One region of the Flavimarina sp. Hel_I_48 genome, then DNA from elsewhere that is predicted to be linked to it. Evidence: riboswitches for the same ligand, from Rfam matches in the RefSeq annotation. Region 1 holds a riboswitch; the other holds the start of a gene.
What was found. A riboswitch is a leader RNA that binds a small molecule or an ion and turns the genes downstream of it on or off. The one in region 1 is predicted to bind S-adenosylmethionine.

Region 1 (7,357 bases):
CTTTCTAGTCCGTCAATATCTTTTTTAGAATTTGCCCAACCTGTAAGTTTAAAATTATTTCTGTGCAGTGTTTTTGCGACCGCTTCTCCTAAAACGCCAAGACCCATGATACCTACGGTTACATCTGGAGCGCGTTTATAGGGGATAGGTTTCCAATTATGTTCTTTTTGAAAAGTCGTGTATGTATTTAGGTTTTTAATGGCGTTTAGTGTTTGAGCCAATACAAATTCCTGCATATCGCCTATCAGGTTTTCATCAACAATGCGGGTCATCTTAATATTTTCAGGCAGGCTGGGGTCCTCAAAAAGGTGATCAACCCCGGCTCCCATTGATCCAATTACCTTATTGTTTGGATAATTGTCAAAACTTCCGTGGGGAGCTTTCCAGGCCAGGATCATATTCACATCTTCCTTATTTTTCAGGCTTTCTGGGGTAAAAACCGGAAAATCTGGATCTATTTTTTTTATGGCTTTGAGCCATGGTTCGTAATTTTTATCGTTACGTATAAGTAGTAGGGACATAGTACTTTGATTCTGAGAGGTTAAAATTGTAGTTTATCTAGATTGTTTCAAATTTATAGATAAAAAATCATTAGTGCGGGTAGATGGTTTGCAAATCTATTTTTCAAAGGTGGCCTAGTGTAAATGAAGGTACGCATTAGCCTTAACTGGTCAATTAAAAGTATAGATCATACGTTATTTATGATTTTAAGCGGTTTTCCAGATATTTTTGATTTGATCGCCGCATAAAAAAACAGCATCCTTTGAGGGATGCTGTTTTACCATGGAGACTGGGGGTATATTTATATCCCGAAAGTTTCCTTTACCTTATCTACGTAATCAAGTTTTTCCCAGGTAAACAATTCAACTTCTTTCGTTACTTTACCGCAATAGGGGCTTTCAAATATTTTTGTAATCGTTTTTGGTGACTTCCCAAGGTGACCGTAGGAAGCGGTTTCCCTATAAATTGGGTTACGTAATTTCAAGCGTTTTTCAATTGCCGAAGGCCGCATGTCAAATAGCTCACGTACTTTTTTTGCAATTTCACCATCCGTAGCATCTACATGAGAAGAATTATAGGTCTCTACATAAATGGAAGTTGGCTCCACCACACCAATGGCATAAGAAACCTGAACCAAAACTTCATCAGCAACACCGGCCGCAACAAGGTTTTTTGCAATATGACGCGACGCATAGGCAGCAGAGCGGTCCACTTTACTGGGGTCTTTGCCTGAAAAAGCACCACCACCGTGCGCACCTTTTCCACCGTAGGTATCAACGATGATTTTGCGTCCGGTTAGGCCGGTATCGCCATGCGGGCCACCTATTACAAATTTACCCGTTGGGTTTATGTGGTATGTGATCTCCTCATTAAATAGTTTTCCCAATTCTTCTGGGAGGGCATTTTTAACACGGGGAATCAAAATTTTGATTATATCCTCCTTGATTTTTTTTAGCATTTTCTCATCATCGGCATCAAAAGGATCATGCTGGGTAGAAACAACAATGGCGACAATTTTTTGAGGCACATTATCATCCGAATATTCGATGGTGACCTGCGATTTTGCATCTGGGCGCAAGTATTTGATCTCGTTGTCTTCCCTGCGCAATTTTGCAAGTTCGATCATGATACGGTGTGAGATATCAAGTGCAAGCGGCATATAGTTTTCGGTCTCTTTTGTCGCATAGCCAAACATCATTCCCTGATCGCCCGCGCCTTGCTCTTCTTTAGATTCCCGGTCTACACCCTGATTGATATCCTGCGATTGCTCATGAATAAGCGAAATCACGCCACAGCTATCACCACTGAACTTATAATCCCCTTTTGTGTAACCAATATCATTGATTACCTCACGGGCAATAGTTTGTACATCAATGTAAGTATTGCTTTTCACTTCGCCGGCAAGTACCACCTGACCTGTAGTTACAAGGGTTTCGCAGGCAACTTTGGCCTCTGGGTCAAAAGCCAGGAAATTATCTAGAAGCGTATCACTAATTTGGTCTGCAATTTTATCTGGATGTCCTTCAGAAACACTTTCCGAAGTAAATAAATATGGCATAAAAATTCAATATTAAATGTGTGAAAACAGTGCAAAGGAAGAAGACTTTTAGCCTGCCAGGGGAGTGGATACTGCCTTTAGCATTTTTAAGGTTCCCTTGTGGAGCCTCGAGGTAGCAATCAGTCAAATCTTTCCTCAAAATCAGAACAAATGTATATTTTTAATGAAGAATATAAAATTTAATACGTCGATTTTTGAATAATTTATGAATACTGAAAATATTGAGATATAGGACTAACGTCAAACTCTCATTTTAACCCCTGTATTTTACTCCTTCTCAAAAAACGTATTTAAATTATTAGTTTCTATCATTTTTTTGATATTTCCCTTGCAATTCTCAAAAACGTTTTGCAACCTTTACTTCAACGTTCAAAAGCATATTGACGATGTTATCAAGAAAGGCCGAGGGATTAGACCCTTTGACGCCTTAGCAACCCTTTCCCTGTGAAAGAAGGTGCTAAATTCTACCCAGTGCAGGTTTTTGCCATGGATAGATAACGAATGAATTTTTCTTTTTCAGAAAATATTCAACTCCTTAATTCTTTATAACATTTTTGGCTTTTTGATTTTAATCAACCACATTGGGTCAAGTCCATGAGGTATGATTAGGAAATTTTTTTTAGAATTTCAACCTAACAGGTCGGGGAATAAAACCCTCTGGAGGGATTTATTAATTCAAAAACTTAGAAAATGAGCACACAAAAATTCTCGACCCAGGCCTTGCACGCCGGTCATGACACCACAAAAAATGGCGGTACAAGGGCGGTGCCCATTTACCAGACCTCTGCGTATGTCTTTGACAATGCAGACCATGCCGCGGCACTGTTCAACCTTTCCCAACCGGGCAATATTTATACCCGGCTCAACAATCCCACAAACGATATTCTAGAGCAACGTCTTGCCGCAATTGAAGGCGGTATTGGCGCTGTGGTTACGGCTTCGGGAGCGGCAGCGATCAACACAGCTTTACTTACCTTATTAAAAACTGGCGACCACATTGTATCTTCCAGCAGTCTTTATGGAGGCACTTATAATTTACTGAGTGTCACCTTACCCCGGTTTGGGATTGATACTACTTTTGTAGATCCAGGCGATGCCTCTAACTTTCAGCATGCCATAAAGGAAAATACCCGCGCGATCTTTATAGAATCCCTCGGGAACCCAAAACTCGACGTGCTGGATATTGAAGCTATTTCTGCGGTAGCAAGAGCGAACAAGATTCCGTTGATCGTTGATAATACGGTGGCAACGCCGGCATTGCTCAACCCTATTAAACACGGCGCAAATATCGTAATCCATTCGCTTACGAAATATATAAATGGAAACGGGACGTCACTTGGCGGAGCCATAATCGACGCCGGGACTTTTGACTGGTCCAGCGGAAAATTCCCTGAGTTTACAGAACCTTCAAAAGGTTATCACGGTTTAATTTACCACGATGCCCTGGCAGAAGCTGCATTCATCGCAAAAGTTCGTGTAGAAGGTTTGCGCGATCACGGTGCCGCTTTGAGTCCGTTTAACGCTTTTCAGATCATTCAGGGATTGGAAACGCTGGAGATCAGGATGAAAAAACACAGCGAAAACGCACTTGATCTCGCAAAATGGCTACACAATCAGGAAGAAGTAGAATGGGTAAATTATCCTGGTCTGGAAAATAGCGAGTATAGCGATCTGGTTAAAAAATATTTGCCAAAAGGCCAAAGCGGGATTGTGACTTTTGGTGTAAAAGGCGGTTTTGAAAGTGCAAAAACCATTGCAGATGAAACCAAGATCTTTTCACTACTGGCAAATATTGGCGATACAAAATCACTCATCATTCACCCGGCAAGCACCACGCACCAGCAACTGGACGATACTGCGCAGGAAGCAACCGGTGTGACAAAAGACTTGATTCGGCTTTCTGTGGGAATTGAAGATATTGAAGATCTGAAAGCCGACTTAATTTCTGCTTTTTCCCATATAGTAAAAGTTTAATTACAGCAGAAAACTGGCTAAAAGGCCAAAAAAATCAGTAAAAATGCCGAAAATCGGCCTATAAACAGCATAAATTGAAAACACTTTCAATACAGAATTTTAAGACACAATCTGGCCATACGCTTGATCTTCCGTTGAGTTATGAACATTTTGGGCAGCCCTTGCACAGCGCTCCCATTATTCTCGTCAACCATGCCCTTACGGGAAACTCGCACGTTGCCGGCGACGATGGCTGGTGGAACAGTATCATAGGCGAGGGGAAATGTATTGATACGCGCAGTTATAGCGTGCTTTCCTTTAATATTCCCGGGAATGGCTACGATGGTTTCTTGATTGAAAATTATAAAGATTTTGTCGCTCGCGATATCGCGGAGATCTTTATTGTAGGACTTGAAACGCTTAAAATTCAGAAGCTTTTTGCCATTATAGGCGGTTCTCTGGGTGGCGGTATATCCTGGGAAATGGCGGCACTGCGGCCCAAACTGACCCAGCATTTGATTCCCGTGGCTTCTGACTGGAAATCTACGGACTGGCTAATCGCAAATTGCCAGATCCAGGAACAGATTTTGTTGAACAGCAGCCAGCCCGTGCACGATGCGCGCATGCATGCCATGTTGTGCTACCGCACGCCAGAATCGTTCAAAAATAAATTTCAGCGCAGCACGAATGCAGATCTTAAGATATTTAATGTCGAAAGTTGGCTGGACCACCATGGTACTAAACTCAAAGATCGTTTTCAGGTTTCTGCCTATAAACTGATGAACCAGTTGCTCAAAACAATTGATGTGACGCGCGATCTTGATAATTCTTTTGAAATTCTTGAAAAAGTAGCCGCTAATATTCATATCGTTGGGGTAGACTCTGATTTGTTTTTTACTCCGGAAGAAAACCGGGAAACGTATAAGCAGCTCGCTCAGGTAAAAAATAATGTAACCTACGGCGAAATTAATTCCGTGCACGGCCATGATGCTTTTTTGATTGAGTTTGAACAACTGGAACAATTACTGGCACCAATTTTCAAGGAAAATAATGCCAATAAGAAGCTAAAAGTGGTCAAATTTGGCGGTAAATCGCTTGCTAATGGAGAAGGTATCGCCACGGTAGTAAAAATCCTGGAGCAAAAAGTGCAGAACAACGAGCGTATAGCGGTAGTACTTTCTGCACGTGGAGGCGCTACAGACGAGCTCGAAGCTATACTGAACCAGGCGCGCGCCGGTGAGGAATATCAACATCAGTTAAAGGCTTTTAAAAAATATCAAAAGGGCGACTACGAGGTAGATCTCAAAGAAGAATTTGAGAAGCTTGACAAACTTTTTGAAGGCGTAAGCCTGCTGCATGATTATAGTCCGCGGGTGAAGGATGAAGTGCTTAGCTATGGCGAACTTATTTCAGTAAAGCTGATTACGCAATTGCTTCAAAATAAAGGGATAAAAGCCCGTTTTGCCGACTCCCGAGAGCTTATCAAAACGAATGATGTTCATGGCAATGCGCATCCGCTGGATAAGGTTTCCAAAGAAAATGTGATACGCCATTTTGCAAAATACAACGGTGATACGGTAAATATCATTACTGGTTTTATAGGCTCAAATGCAGATAATCACACCACCACACTGGGCCGCAATGGCAGTAACTATACCGCGGCACTTTTAGCGAATTATCTTGACGCTTCTGAATTGCAGAATTACACGCACGTGGATGGTATTTATACCGCAAACCCAGAACTGGTCCCTGATGCGCAGAAAATCAGTCAGCTGAGTTTTGGCGAGGCGAATGAACTGGCCAATTTTGGGACGACTATTTTGCATGCAAAAACGATTATTCCGTTGCTGGAAAAGAATATTCCGCTGCGCATTCTCAACACGTTCAATCAGGATGATACCGGTACATTGATTACCGCGCAGACTGAAAGTGAAGGCATAAAATCGCTTTCGGTGCTTGAAAATATGTCGCTGATCAATCTCGAAGGCCGCGGCCTTCTAGGAAAAGCGGGGATTGATGCCCGTATATTCAGGGCGCTGGGAAGCCAGAACATTAGTGTGAGTATCATTTCACAGGGCTCATCAGAACGCGGGATAGGACTGGTCGTTGCTGCCGGGGATGCCAACCGTGCGGTGATCGCGCTGGAGCAGGAATTTGAAAGTGATTTCTACAACCGCGATGTGAATCGTATAGAGGTCATTGACTCTGTTGCGGTGGTGAGCATCATAGGTCAGGATCTGAGTACGTTCCACAAGCCCTACAGTGCCCTTATAAAAAACGGCATTGTACCGCTACTTTTCAACAATACCATTACCGGAAAAAACGTGAGCGTGGTCTTAAAACATAAGCAACTTCACAAAGCGCTCAATGTGATGCATGGTGAGATTTTTGGCATTGCAAAACGGGTGAACCTGGGGATTTTTGGGCATGGTAATGTGGGAAGCACGCTCATTGACCAGATTTTAAATTCAACTGAAAAACTAAGCGCGCGCAAAGGAATAAAGCTGCAGGTTTTTGCAGTTGCCAACTCTAAAAAAATCCTTTTAAATCGGGATGGAATTGATTTCCACTGGCAGGAAAAATTGGCTGAAACGGCAGAAAATGGCGGAGTTGCTGAGGTTATCGCTTTCGCGAAAGCGAACCACCTGGCAAATCTGATCGCAATAGACAATACCGCAAGCGCTCATTTTATTGAAAATTATACTGCATTGGTAGATAACGGTTTTGACCTTGTTTCTTCCAATAAAGTGGCCAATACGGTAGATTTTGAATTTTATACGCAATTGCGAAAAACACTTGCCGAAAATCAAAAGAGATATTTATATGAGACGAATGTAGGTGCAGGGTTGCCACTCATAGATACCATACGTTTACTGCATCTTTCCGGAGAAAATATCACACGGATAAAAGGTGTGTTTTCGGGGTCATTAAGTTATCTTTTTAACGCGTTTTCAGAAGAAAACAGGCCATTTTCCGAAGTTTTACTGGAAGCGATTGACCGGGGTTATACAGAGCCAGATCCACGCGAAGATCTTTCAGGAAACGATGTGGGGCGCAAATTATTGATCCTGGCGCGTGAACTCGATCTTCACAATGAATTCAATGATGTACAAATTGAAAACCTGATCCCTGAAAAACTTGCCAGTGGGGATGTGGATAACTTTATAAACCGTCTGGGCGAACTGGATACAACTTTTGAAAAATTTAAAAAGGAACAGGATGAAAATCATGTGCTGCGTTATGTAGGCGAACTTTCTGGTGATCTTACCCATGAAAATGGCGGGAAATTGGAAGTAAAACTGGTCTCTGTGCCTAAAAATTCGGCGTTGGGGCAAGTAAAAGGCA
Region 2 (7,357 bases), on a different contig from region 1:
CCTAGTACTACAGCATTTAGTAGCTCATCCTTTGAATTATCATCATCTCCACTACATGAAATTAGTAAAAATATAAAACTAATAAACAGAACATTAAATTTTCTCATACTATCATTTCTTGAGCGTTCCTAAAATGCTGACTTATAAATAGTAACCTAAACTAAGCGAATATTTTGGAATAAACAAGAGGGAAATTTTGAATTTCAGATTAATATGACTTTTTGTACTACTTTAAAATTTGCGTATTCTGTACTAAGAGCAATAAATTTTCAAATACGCGATTGTCAGAGATTTTAAAAATCATGATTTGAGTCTATAAAGAACTTTGAAATTTAAAAATCTTTGTGAGTTTACTTAAATCAATTAGATTGAAATTACCAATACCTTTAGTTTCCTCTTCAAAATTTTCATCTCTTTCTCCAAATGACGCAAAGACTATAGACTGACCATTAATATAGCTTGATAATTCCTTTAAAAAGTTATTCATATCTCTGTTAGCCATATCGTGTTGAGAAGGTTCATCAAACACTAATAAACTTGGATGATTCGAATTGAATTTAACAGAAGTTTTATACAAAGCAGACGTATATGCCCATATAGCTCTAACAAAATCACTTGCAGAAGAATTATGTTTTAGCTTTCCTTCGATTTTCTTTTCCTCTTGTCTATCATCAAAATTTTTAACCAAATTTAGACCTTGAACTGTTGGAAAATATCCGTCATAAGGTATAGAAATTTCATCTACCTCATAACTTCGATAATTAAACTTACTCAATAATTGCTTGAATTCTATATTGAAATATTTCATTTTCTGAAAATCTAATGGAGAATAAAAACTACCAGGTAAATCCTTAATCTCTCCTAATATTTTAGTGTACTTTTTTGAGAGAGTTCTAAAATCGTTTATTATAGAATCTGTTTTAATTTGTAGTCTTTTATAATGTTTGAATTGAGTTTCCAATCTAATTCTTCTTTCTATTTCAAATTGTGATGGAATTCTATCATCTGATACTAATTCTCTATTAATAGATTTTAAAGTTGAGCGACTCTTTCTGACATAATCTTCTAATCGTTCTAATTTTGCCTTTAATTTTATCAAACTATCTTCCTGTCCCGAAATGAATGTTGTATACATTTCTTTCTGAGCCTTTAGATGTTCTATATTCTCGTCTAATCTCATGTAATCTTGGTCGATTTCTTGCGGTAAGAGTGTGTCTTTAATACTTTGACTACATGTCGGACAATTTTCTGTAGGTAAAGTCAAATTTACTTGACTTGCAAAATCATTTACTTTTTTCAAAGCAATATAATTTTCTAAATCCTTAATGGTATTTGAATAATCTCTTTTATATTCTTTTAGCTCTCTTGATAAAATAACAATATCATTATTAGTATTTTGCTTTTCAACATTAGCATAAGATATCTGTTCACTTATTTTCTTGGAACGAAGACTTAATTTCTCTGTATTCTCTCCAGTAGTTGGTACATCTTTCCTGTTAGATGCATCTAATTCACTTTTTACTATGCTTAAATATTCATTTATATTTTTATATTCACCATCTTCAACTAACCTTCTGATATATATATTATCTTCTGGTTTTATAATGAATGCATCAGAATCGATACCCTGTATCTGAAAAGATTCACTACTTAATAAATCTTTAAAGTCAAGAAATTTTTGTTCCCATTGATGTTCAATTATCTTCTTATTAAAATTTAGTTTCGTTTTCTTTTTTTGGTTTTCTAAAACATCTAAATTTAAAATAAACTCAATAACTTTTGATTTTGGGTCTCTTATTTTATAATAAGGTATGGTGGATAAAAAGTCTGACCAACCATTTTTTTGTTCAATAGTAAATGATGGAAAAAGTGCTTGTAAATAAAGCTTTCTTTCTGATCCATCTGTATAATTGACTTTAGGTAATGATATACCTAAAAACTTTTCTAAATATGCATGAAAACCAAACTCTTGATTCTGAGCTGCATTCTTATCGTGTAAATACATTTCCAAATAATCTATATCGGACTTTACATTATTATTAGTTATGAGGCTACCATTATAAACCTTAATATATCTTGGATCAAACTTTTCATTTACGATGTATCTCAGTATCGTAATAATTTCACCTTTTGAATTTTCTATTTCAAGAAGAACGTTTGATTCTATAATTGGGATAGTTTCATGACCAACAATAATTTTTTCTTTAAGGACATATTGTAAAGCTGCTGTGTTTTTACCACCAATAAGTTCTTCCATCCCTAAGCCATAAAGTAGACTTTGAAAAATAGTACTCTTACCAGAAGAATTATTTCCTCTTATAATATTTAAACCTTTTTTAAAAATAAATTTGTTTCCAAAAAGACCTTCCTTATTAATAATATTTATTCTTAACCCATTGATCTTTATCATTTCCAGTCTTTTGCTAATTTGTCAATTTTTGAGTCTGAAACTATTTTGCCATATCTATTTAAAATCATTTTTTCATTTGAATATGCTTCCTCAATTGAATCTATTTTTGTCAAGTATTGTTTTCCTTTTAAAGTAAGGGTATATTTTCCTTTCTCCTCTTTTAATAATTTTTCACCTATAGCAAATGCAATTGCTCTATTAACATGTGGAGACAAAGTCCAAATACTCATTTCTGATTCAAAATCACTAGATATCCATTTCATTAATTTTTTTTTGTTTTTATAACTTTGAAAAACCCAAGAAAAAAGATGTAATTTCAATAACGAACATCCTGCAGTCGAAGCACCATCTCTAATAACTAATAACAATTGACCAATTTTCCATATTGGACGATAATCAGCTGTTTGAGCTATTGGTCTTCTTTTGAAAAATACTTCATCTTTTTCTCTCATTTTATATAAAATTTAATGAGCACTCCAATAACCAACGAGACACAACTTGATTAGCTAAATCGCGTAACATAATTGTGTCGAATCCATTAAGTTGTATTAGTAATTTTTGTTCTACGTTATTTATCTGCTCTTTAATGAAGAGTTTTTTATCTGGAATAGAACCAAGTGAATCAAATGTAACTTCTTCTTCTAGTTGTGCAATAATTCTTTTAAAACGTTCATAGTCTCTTGGATGTTTGACTCTAAGAAAATCTAAAGTTTTCTTTCCTTTTAAATATCTATCTATTGAAATATTAGTAGCAGTTAAAACACTTTTCTCTAATTCTGTAATATCCGAAAAATCTTTTTGATAAACCTTTGTGTATTTACGTTTAGCGTTATCTACATATTTATTTTTGCTGGAAATCAATTCTTTTTTTTCTTTGGTATCAATGGAAGGGTCGAATCGAATCCCATCATTTGTGAATTTAAAATATTGAACGTAATCCTCTGCATCGTGGATAATTATTTTAAAATCATTATCTACAATCTCAAGATTTTTATTTAAAACTTCCTTTTCTTTTGTTCTACAATGAGAGAATATATTCTTATCAGCATTTTTAGGAGTAACTAAATACCATTCCTTGATTTTCGTATCACCCAATACTTTCTTTAGTTCGGAGCAATTTTTATCAAGTTTCTTTATATCATTTGTTATTTTTCCTCTTAGTGCTTTATATAATTCTTGTCCACTAATATCATTTTCTGGACAATAACACTGAAAAGCCTTACCTGAATTAAGAGTGAATCCTTCGATACCTAAATCACCATTTGCATCTGGCATTTTTTGATAATTTTCTTTCTTGTAAGAAATTTTAAAAGCCAGTTGACAAGTTTCCTCCCAAGTGTCTGGATTGAACTCACCGTAATTCGTTTTAAACATAGAATTGAATTCTTTTATATCTTTTTAACCTGGGAAAATATTTAAGGAATAGAAATTTTAAATTAATAGCGTCAATAATTATCCCAACCTATCCACCTATCCATTCCCTCCTGATACTGTAAATATCCTTCCAAGGCCACTACGTCATTATCTCGCTCTACTTTGAATTCTAATGGCTGGTTGTATATGTGACCGGCTTTCCAGGCTTTAAAACAGTCATGAAGGGCTTTTATGTCTTTATCTTCGGTCAAGTCCATATCAAGTGAGTATAATTGCTGTATCAATGGGATAATCTCTAATGCTGTACCGTTGTCGTAATGTATTAATGGCGAAAGTCTTAGTATATTATCCTGTGAATCCCGACCCGTAGTGGCTTTTAGGAACATCATTGCAATATAATTGGCCGTGTCTGGTGGTTGGTATAGGATGGTTTTGGCCTGATTGAGGACGGTATCTTTAAAGAAATTAAATTGTGAGGTCAATTTACCCAGGGCCCATTTCTTCCTCCTGAACCTAACCGCTGTTTGTTTCCTTTCCCAAAATTTTTTTTTGGTGTCGGCTGACATTAAAGAATTGCTGGTGCCGAGTGATACTACCCTAATATCCTTAAAATCTATCCCGAGCTTAAAGGCTTCTATGATTCCTGCTAAAACAGGATTATTGAAGCCGCCCAAAGCTCCATCCCAAAGTTCAAAGAAAATATCGCTTTTCTTAGCTTTAAAGCGCACAGGGAAATCGAAGTATTGTACCGGAGCATTAGAAGAGCCGTTGATGGCTTCCGTTAACTTAATCGAATCAAATTCCTTTTTGTTTGCACCGTACGACTTAAAGAATTTTGCGCGGTTGTTTAAGGCATCGTAGGTGCAGACCACAATTTTAAGGGACTCCTTACCTATCTTTGCCGGAATTTCGGTCATTTGTACCTCATGGATGTTTGGGAATAAATTTATAAAAGCTTCCTTTTTCTTTTTGCTACTGTATTTAGGCCCAAAGGGTATTCCTAATGCTCGTAAATAATCTATTGGAAAATATCTATCTTTAAAGCTATTCTTGTAGAATATACTTTCCCTGTTTGCCTTAACCTGAAATAAGTCCATCGCCTCATCCAGGGAATAATTTTCTGCCAGAGCAGCCAGGACAATGCTCCCGCCTGAGTTAGCAATGACCAGATCATACTTCTTAAGAATCTCGTGACCTGAGAGATTTCCATAGCGGTCTTTCAACGTAAGTAATTGGATAAGGGCCCAACTTCCACCGCCGTCAAGAGAAAGGATTTTATACATATTAAAGCGTTAAATTTTTCTATGGTCTTAATTTTTAAACTTCTTAAAAGTATAAACTTGTTGAGGATCAATGGTTAAAATTGACAGTTATATTTTAACAAAGTTGTTAACATTTGATGGGAAATTGGATAATCTACTTTGCTAAAATCAGTTATCAATCGGCATTAAATTAACTATTGACGGGGAATTTGAGATAAAAAATAGAAAATAATTGATCGGTTGAGAATAATGCTTTTGTAAAAATTATTGCGTTAGAATATATAAAGAATCTATTTTCTCCATTTCCGTCGATTCCTAAAAAGGCTCTACAGCAATTCCAGGAGCTAACTGCTCAAAAGGAATACTTCGTTTGGCATACGGTAATGTGATTTCTTTATAAATAAATGAATAGTAAAAACCAATGTTGGCCGCATCTGCCTGGCTACTTTTATAGTAAACTTTATCGTTTATGGTCAAGGATATAACCCCCAAAAGAAATCGTGCAGCCGTTAAGTTACAACGAATATAAGTTTCCTTAGGATTCTGAAGAGCAGTACCTTTCGCATTTACTCAATACCTATCAAAAAATAGCTCTAAAATTTTAAAAACTCACCCACTCCCCTAACCCTCCAAATCCAACATCAATTACCTATTTATCAAAAAACAACCCTCCCCCCACATTACAAAAAAATTAACCTTTAAATCCCCATAAATCCCACCTTCCTAAAGTACTTTTGCCGCCTTAAAATAATTATCCAGAATCTCATACGGGAGATAGCAACCTGCAGTAACGAGCAAGGTGCTACAATAGATACGCCAATTACCTGGAAACCTTGTTAACCACAGTGCTTTGTAATTTTTGCTATTTCCATTTTTGAGCATATAAAAAGCAATGGCACAAACGCAGCAGCAAACCCCAAAATTCTCGGCACTACTCCCCCTATTCGTTTTTGTGGGCATCTTCCTGGGCGTGGGCATCTATCAAAACGACTTTTACGCGCTTCCTGCACCCATCGCGGTTATCGCGGGGATCGTGGTCGCGTTTATACAATTCAGGCAGCCCATAAATACTAAGATAGACACGCTTTTAAAAGGCTGTGGGGATGATAAAATCCTGACCATGTGCCTTATTTATCTGCTTGCGGGTGCTTTTGCCGCGATTACAAACGCGACCGGCAGCGTAGATGCGATCGTAAATATGGGGCTGGATTATATTGCGTTGCAATATATTTATGTGGGTATTTTTGTGATTGCGGGATTCCTATCGGTTTCCACGGGGACGTCTGTGGGTGCGATCGTTGCCCTGGCGCCCATTGTGGTGAGTTTTGCGGCAAACAGCAGTGCAGAGTTGGCTATACTTTGCGGGGCGCTTTTGGGCGGTAGTATGTTTGGGGATAACTTATCGGTAATCTCCGATACGACCATTGCGGCGACCCAGTCGCTGGGGACTAAAATGAGTGATAAATTTCGGCAAAACATTAAAATCGCCATTCCCGCTGCGCTGGGTACGATCGCTATTTTGGTTTTTCAGGGAGTTGATCTTAACGCGACCACTGCCATGAATTACGAGTATGACGTACTTAAAATTATACCCTATGTTCTGGTGATCGTTCTTTCTATAATTGGTCTCAATGTGTTTATCACGCTTTTTCTGGGCGTGCTTGCCGCAGCGCTCTTGGGAATTGTTTATGGGGATTTTACGCTGCTGGAATCTACCAAGATTGCCTACGAGGGCTTTACCAATATGACCGAAATTTTTCTACTTTCCCTGCTAACCGGCGGACTCGCAGCGCTGGTAGCCAGTAATGGTGGGATTGAATTTATACTCGTAAACATCAAGAAACTGATCAAAAATAAGAAAACGGCAGAGCTGGGCGTTGCCAGCCTGGTAAGCAGCATCAACATGGCGATCGCAAACAACACGGTTTCCATTATTATTGCCGGGCCTATTGCCAAAACCATCAATGACGAGTATAGCCTGGACAATAAGAAAACGGCTTCTATTTTAGATGTTTTTGCCTGTATCACTCAGGGATTGTTGCCGTATGGCGCGCAGGTGCTGATGATCTTAAGTTTCTCAAACGGAACGATAGATTACGTGGACCTGGTTTCCAATACCTGGTATTTACTCTTATTATTGATCTATACGATACTCTTTATCCTATTGAATCCCATGCGTAAAGCGAAAGCGTAACGGATTTAATTATGGAAACCTTTTTATATGCTGATTTTAATTGAAATATGTTTCTAATCTAGAGGTTCTTTTCGTTCAACATTTATATGCTAAAAGTTGTCCAACCAGTTTCCGCAG

Region 2: linked by a shared signal. The riboswitch ahead of P162_RS16655 (Na+/H+ antiporter NhaC family protein) and the one ahead of P162_RS10690 (O-acetylhomoserine aminocarboxypropyltransferase/cysteine synthase family protein) in region 1 are both predicted to bind S-adenosylmethionine.

What each region holds. Positions count from the first base shown of each region.
Region 1 is NZ_JPOL01000002.1:2,420,343-2,427,699, forward strand. It holds gene P162_RS10680 (2-hydroxyacid dehydrogenase) at 1-521, opposite strand, end outside; gene metK (methionine adenosyltransferase) at 803-2,059, opposite strand; SAM riboswitch class I at 2,446-2,560, shown strand; gene P162_RS10690 (O-acetylhomoserine aminocarboxypropyltransferase/cysteine synthase family protein) at 2,750-4,033, shown strand; gene thrA (bifunctional aspartate kinase/homoserine dehydrogenase I) at 4,108-7,357, shown strand, end outside.
Region 2 is NZ_JPOL01000003.1:169,437-176,793, forward strand. It holds gene P162_RS16625 (hypothetical protein) at 1-107, opposite strand, end outside; gene P162_RS16630 (hypothetical protein) at 314-2,410, opposite strand; gene P162_RS16635 (hypothetical protein) at 2,407-2,862, opposite strand; gene P162_RS16640 (hypothetical protein) at 2,864-3,784, opposite strand; gene P162_RS16645 (patatin-like phospholipase family protein) at 3,856-5,067, opposite strand; SAM-I-IV-variant riboswitch at 5,793-5,890, shown strand; gene P162_RS16655 (Na+/H+ antiporter NhaC family protein) at 5,939-7,240, shown strand.